2 regions of the Variovorax sp. M-6 genome follow, and region 1 is predicted to be linked to the other one. Evidence: riboswitches for the same ligand, from Rfam matches in the RefSeq annotation. Region 1 holds a riboswitch; the other holds the start of a gene.

Region 1 (3,404 bases):
GCTGCCGGCCTTGGCTGCGCTGCTCTGGATGGCCGCGCCGGACGCCCGCGCGGACGGCAAGCCGCTGCTCACGCCGTTCTCGAGCGCGACCGGCACCGAAGCCCCTGCACCGTGGCACTTCACCACCTTGCCCAACAAGACCCCGACCCGTTTCGAGGTCGAACAACTCGATGGCCAGCGCGTGCTCAAGGTCGACGCCGATGGCTCCTACGGCAATCTGGTCCATCCCACCAGGGTGGAACTCAACAGCCAGGCCACGCTGGCGTGGCGCTGGCGGGTCGAGGCGTTCGTCGAGGGCGCCGACCTGCGCACGCGCTCCGGCGACGACGGTGCGGCCAAGGTCTGCGTGTTCTTCGATTTTCCGGCCGACCGGTTGTCCGTCGGCGAGCGCACGCGCCTGGCGCTGGCGCGCCGCGCGACCGGCGAGGCGGTGCCGACCGAGACGCTGTGCTATGTCTGGGACAACAAGGAAGCCAAGGGCAACGAGTTCGACAACGCGTTCACGAAGCGGATCCGGATGGTCGTGCTCGAATCCGGCGCGTCGCCCAAGCCGGCCAGCTGGATCGCCGAACGGCGCAACCTGCTGACCGACTACAAGCGCGCCTTCGGCAACGAGGCCGGCGACATCCTGCCCGACGTGACGGCTGTCGCCATCTCGGCCGACGCGGACAACACGCACGGCCACGGCATCGCCTATTTTTCAGACCTGGACCTGCGCGGCGTCCTGGCGACCCAGAATGCCGCTCCGGCCCCCGCCGAGCGTCCGCAGGGCCAGTAGCAGCGCATCCATTTGGACCTCAGCGTCCCCCAAGCCATGAACGACTTCGTCGCACTCCTCGCCAGCCAGGGCGCCGCCCTGGTCTTCGCCGCCACGCTGGCGACGCGCCTCGGCGCGCCGGTGCCGGCGGTGCCCTTCCTGATCGTCGCCGGCGGGCTGACGGTCGGCGGGCAGGTGTCATTCGTCGCCGTGGTCGTGGCGGCGGTGCTCGGCAACATACTCGGCGATGGCGTCTGGTTCCTGGCCGGGCGCCGCTGGGGTTATCGCGTGATGCGGCTGCTGTGCCGCATCTCGCTGTCGGCCGACTCCTGCGTCAAGCGCAGCGAATCGATCCTCGGCCGCTGGGGCGGCCTGTCGCTGATCGCAGCCAAGTTCGTGCCGGGGGTGTCGGTGGTGGCGCCGCCGATGGCGGGTGCGCTCGGCATGTCGAACCTGCGCTTCCTGTCCTATGAAACCGTGGCGGCGCTGATCTGGACGCTGGGCTTCCTGTTCGTCGGCCGGATCTTCCATGCCGCGATCCAGGATGTGCTCACGGTGATCTCCAACATCGGACTCGGGGCGCTGGCGATCGGCGTGCTGGCCCTGGCGGCGTTCATCGGCTGGCGCTACCGGCAGCGCCGGCTGGCGCAGCAGGCCGACGATATCGTCCACATCCAGGTCGAGGCCCTGCGCGAAGCCCTGGCGGCGGGCGCCGGACCGACGGTGATCGATGTCCGCACCGACGAGGCGCGCGCCCTCGATGCGCGGGCGATCCCGGGCGCGATCGGCATCGGGCTCAAGCAGCTGCCGAAGCGGCTGGGCGCCTTTGCCGATGGCCGCGAGCTGGTCGTCTTCTGCGATTGCCCCGACGACGCTTCGGCGATCGCGGCGGCGCGCGTGCTGATGGCCGCCGGCCTGCCACGGGTGCGCGTGCTGGCGGGCGGACTGGACGCCTGGGCGGCAATGGATGCGGCCGACGAGTCCGGCGCCGCCGAACCGATGCGGGTGGTCGTGCCGCTGGCGGTTGCGCGCACCGCTTGATCCCGCGGCCGGGTGCAGCCTAGAATCGGCCCCGCTCCGGGGTGCACGCAGTTGCGTGCTGAGATGGCCAAGCGGCCGAACCCGCGAACTTGATCTGGTTCATACCAGCGTAAGAAGAGCTGCGACTCCCCGGCATTCCCGTTTCCGTTCAAGGAAGGATGCCGTCCGGAGGCATCGCGGAGCACCCGTTGTTTTCCAAACAGGAGTGCCCCGCATGAATGCCAGCGACAAATTCGCTTCCCTGCTCACGCTCACGCGCGAGCCCTTTCCCGCCTCGACCAAGGGCGCCATCGCCGGCAGCCGGCCCGACCTGCGGGTGCCGGTGCGCGAGGTTGCGCTGACCAACGGCGAGCAGGTCTCGCTCTATGACACCTCCGGCCCGTACACCGATCCGGCCGCCGACATCGACGTGCGTCGCGGGCTGCCGGGCGTGCGCGACGCCTGGATCGCCGAACGCGGCGACACCGAGCGCTACGAAGGCCGGCTGCACCTGGCGCTCGACGACGGCGCAACGCATGCCGACCGCGACGCCCGGCGCATCGCCGAACTGCGTGCCGGCGCCGCCGCGCTGCAGCGCACGCCGCGGCGCGCGAAGTCCGGTGCCAACGTGACGCAGATGCACTACGCGCGGCGTGGCATCGTCACGCCCGAGATGGAGTATGTGGCGCTGCGCGAGAACGGCCGCCGCGAATGGATGGCCGAGTACACGGCCGACGAGGCGCGCGAGAAGCGGCTGGCCGGCAACCCGATGGGCGCCCGCATCCCGAAGATCATCACGCCCGAATTCGTGCGCGACGAAGTGGCGCGCGGCCGTGCCATCATCCCGGCCAACATCAACCACCCCGAAGTCGAGCCGATGGCGATCGGTCGCAACTTCAAGGTCAAGATCAACGCCAACATCGGCAACTCGGCCGTCACCTCGAGCATCGAGGAAGAGGTCGAGAAGCTGGTCTGGGCGATCCGCTGGGGCGCGGACAACGTGATGGATCTTTCGACCGGCCGCAACATCCACACCACGCGCGACTGGATCGTTCGCAACAGCCCGGTGCCGATCGGCACGGTGCCGATCTACCAGGCGCTCGAGAAGGTCGGCGGCGTGGCCGAGGACCTCACCTGGGAGATCTACCGCGACACGCTGATCGAGCAGGCCGAACAGGGCGTGGACTACTTCACGATCCATGCGGGGCTGCGGCTGCCCTTCATCCACCTGACGGCGGACCGGCGCACCGGCATCGTCTCGCGCGGTGGCTCGATCATGGCCAAGTGGTGCATCTCGCACCACAAGGAGAGCTTCCTCTACACGCACTTCGAGGACATCTGCGACATCATGAAGGCCTACGACGTGAGCTTCTCGCTCGGCGACGGCCTGCGCCCCGGCTGCGCCTCGGACGCCAACGACGAGGCCCAGTTCGCCGAACTGCGCACCCTCGGCGAGCTGACGCAGATCGCCTGGAAGCACGACGTCCAGACCATGATCGAAGGCCCGGGCCATGTGCCGATGCACCTGATCCAGGCCAACATGGACGAGCAGCTGAAGCACTGCCACGAGGCGCCCTTCTATACGCTCGGCCCGCTGACCATCGACATCGCGCCGGGCTACGACCAT
Region 2 (3,404 bases), on a different contig from region 1:
CGCAGCGCTGCCGGCCGGCGTCGTGCGAGACGGGCATCACTGCGCCCCATCGACGCTAGCGACCGCCTTCCATCTCCGCGCTGTACTTCCCTTCGCTGGCCAGGCCATTGAGCCGTGCCCGCTTGCGCAGCGCGTCCTGGCAGGCGCGCGCATGGGCGGGCTGCCCCTGCCACGCCTGCAGCGCTGGATCCTGCAGTGCACGCCCGTAGGAGAAGCTGAGCTGCCAGGGCTGCGGGCCCAGGCGATTGAGCGCGTCCAGGTTGGCAGTCGCCTCGACGGGCGACTGCCCGCCGGACAGGAAGTTGATACCCGGGACCGCCGCCGGCACCGCGCGCCGCAGCACGCGAAGGGTCTGCGCCGCCACCTCCTCGGGACCGGCCTGCTGCGCATGCGCCTTGCCAGGCACCACCATGCTGGGCTTCAGCAGGATGTGCTCGAGCACCACACGATGGCGGCGCAAGGCCCCGAACACCTCGTGCAGCACCTCCTGCGTGACCTCTGCGCAGCGCGCCAGGCTGTGGTCGCCGTCGATCAGGACCTCCGGCTCGACGATCGGCACCACCCCCTGCGACTGGCAGATCGCCGCATAGCGCGCGAGCGCCTCGGCGTTGGCCTCGATCGCCATCCGGCTCGGCAGCGTGCCGGAGACGTTGTAGACGGCGCGCCATTTCGCGAAGCGCGCGCCCTGCGCCACGTAGGCTTCGAGGCGCTGGGCGAGTCCGTCGAGTCCCTGCGTGATCTCTTCGCCAGGCGCGAATGCCAGCGGACCCTTGCCGGCGTCGACCTTGATGCCCGGCACGATGCCTTGCCGCGCGGCCAGGGCCGCGAGCGGCTCGCCGTCGTCCGCACTCTGGCCCAGGGTCTCCTCGTACAGGATGACGCCGCTGATGGACTCGCCGAGCCCGGGCGTCGACAGGAGCAGGCTGCGGTAGGCACGCCGGTTCTCCTGCGTCGACTCGACGCCGATCGCCTTGAAGCGCTTGGCGATGGTGGGACCGCTCTCGTCGGCGGCAAGGATTCCCTTGCCCCTGCGAACCAGCGCTTCCACGGTGGCCTGGAGATCATTGGAAGTGGACATGGCGGATCCTTCGTTCGAGCGGGCCAGTCTCCTGCTTCGAGGCGCTGGAGCGCAAGCCCATGCCGGGCGTGATGTCTTGGTCGAGGTCGATCACCCTTCGTCCGGCCCCACGTCCGGGATGCATGTAATATCGACAGCGCTCCGGGGTGCACACGACAGTGCTGAGATTCAAACCCGCGAACTTGAACCGGTTAATGCCGGCGGAAGAAGAGCCATCACTTTGACCCTCGGGGATTCCCGCCGTGGTCGAAGTGGCCTTCGGAGCACCCGTTTCACGGTCACGAAGAAGTCCTCATGAACCAGACCCCTGCAGATCGACCCGCGGCCACAGGTGCGGCCAGCGAAGTGGTCGCCGACGTCCTCGCCTTCATCGCGCAGGACGGGTGCACCGACGACGAGTTCGATCGGCTGGCGCTGCGCCTGTTCGCCCACCAGTACGGCAACAACCCGGCGTACCGGCGCTTCTGCCAGCGGCGCGGCGCGACCCCGCGCAATGTGAAGCGCTGGAGCGACATCCCGGCCGTGCCGATCGACGCCTTCAAGGAACTGGACCTGCGCTGCGAGGCACCGGCCGCGACGGACCGGGTCTTCATGACCAGCGGCACGACCCGCAGCGAGGTGAAGGGCCGTCACTTTCATCCGACGCTGGCGGTCTACGACCGTTCGATGACGCGCAACTTCTCGCGCCGGTTCATGCAGGGCAGCGGCCCGATGCGCATGGGCATCCTGTTCCCCACCGAAACCGTGCTGCCCAATTCCTCGCTGGCCCACTACCTTGCGCTCGCCCTGAATGAATTCGGCACCGAGGAGAGCCGCTACTTCGTGAGCCCGAACGGGCTGGACATTCCCGCCCTGTGCGATGCGCTGGCGGACGCCGAACGCCGCGGCTTGCCCTACGCCCTGCTCGGCGCGAGCTACAGCTTCGTGCACCTGATCGACGAACTCCAGCAGCGCGGACTGTCGTTCCGCCTGCCGACGGGCAGCCGCGTCCTGGACACCGGCGGCTACAAGAGGCAGTCGCGCGAATTGCCGCTCGACGCCTTCTATGCGGCGTTGTCCGCGCTGCTCGGCATCGAACGGTCGCAGTGCATCAACATGTATGGCATGACCGAGCTCAGCACGCAGTTCTACGACGCGGGCAATGCGTCGGTGCCGTCGGTGAAGTCGGGGCCGCACTGGATCCGCTCTCGCCTGGTCGACCCGCTGACGGGCCGTGACGTCGCCCGCGGCGAGCGCGGCATCCTGGTCCATTGCGATCTCGCCAACTTCAATTCCGTGACCACCATCCTGACCGAGGACGTCGGCCTGGCAGCCGACGGCGGCTTCCTGCTGCTGGGCCGCGCCGAGGGCGCGCAAGCCAAGGGCTGTTCGCTGGCGGTGGAGGAATTCATCCGGGCGGCCGCGGCGTGACGACACTGCACGCAACCGCCGGCTACCTGCCCGGCCTGGCGCCGGCGCAAGTGCAGTGGCAGCCCCTGGTCTTCGAATCGGGCGCCACGCGGCTCGAAGTCGCCGTGCCCGTGCTGAGCCCGCAACAGATGACTGCGCTCGCCTTGCGGGTCAGGCAGGCCAGCCGCCTGCATCTGAAGACGATGACCGTGTCGCAGATCGTGGCCGTGGTGGATCGCGCGATCGCCCGCCTGCTCGACCCGGCCGACCCCTTCCGCATGCAGGCCGACCAGTTGCTGCCGATCGTCAGCGGCTACGACGCCGAGATGGTCCGCCTGGGCCTCACGGCCTTCTTCAAGACCTTTCGCGCGCCGCAACTGCACCGCTTCGTCGCCGAAGATTTCGCCAACCCCAAGCTGCTGGACGAATTCCAGCCGCGCCCCAAGGGCGGCGCGGCCAAGGCCTTCGGGCCGGATCTGCTGGTCCACAGCTGGGCCGGCAACGTGCCGGCGTTGCCGCTGTGGAGCCTGGTCTGCGGATTGCTGGTGAAGGCCGGCAACATCGGCAAGCTGCCGAGCGCGGAGCCGCTGTTTGCGGGCCTGTTCGCGCGGCTGCTGGCCGAGGTCCACCCGCCGCTGGCCGACTGCCTGGCGGTGGTGTGGTGGAAAGGCGGCGAAGAGGAACAGGCGTCGGCCCTCTACGCCGAGGCGGACACGGTGCTCGCCTATGGCGGCAACGACTCGCTGGAAGAGATCCGCCGTCGGCTGCCGGTCACGACGCGCTTCCTGCCGTACGGCCACAAGCTGGGCTTCGGCCTGGTCGGGGCCGCGGCCCTCGACACCCTGCGCGCGCCGGTGACGGCACGCCTGGCCGCCTGGGACGTGATGCGCTACGACCAGCAAGGCTGCTATTCGCCCCATGTCTTCTACGTGGAGCG

Evidence for each region. A riboswitch is a leader RNA that binds a small molecule or an ion and turns the genes downstream of it on or off. The one in region 1 is predicted to bind thiamine pyrophosphate.
Region 2: linked by a shared signal. The riboswitch ahead of AB4Z46_RS21885 (LuxE/PaaK family acyltransferase) and the one ahead of thiC (phosphomethylpyrimidine synthase ThiC) in region 1 are both predicted to bind thiamine pyrophosphate.

The regions. Positions count from the first base shown of each region.
Region 1 is NZ_JBFREQ010000008.1:17,862-21,265, forward strand. Features, by position in the region: gene AB4Z46_RS11215 (DUF3047 domain-containing protein) at 1-778, shown strand, start outside; gene AB4Z46_RS11220 (VTT domain-containing protein) at 815-1,798, shown strand; TPP riboswitch at 1,826-1,931, shown strand; gene thiC (phosphomethylpyrimidine synthase ThiC) at 2,013-3,404, shown strand, end outside.
Region 2 is NZ_JBFREQ010000021.1:19,533-22,936, reverse strand. Features, by position in the region: gene AB4Z46_RS21890 (class I fructose-bisphosphate aldolase) at 56-1,078, opposite strand; TPP riboswitch at 1,211-1,304, shown strand; gene AB4Z46_RS21885 (LuxE/PaaK family acyltransferase) at 1,373-2,488, shown strand; gene AB4Z46_RS21880 (acyl-CoA reductase) at 2,485-3,404, shown strand, end outside.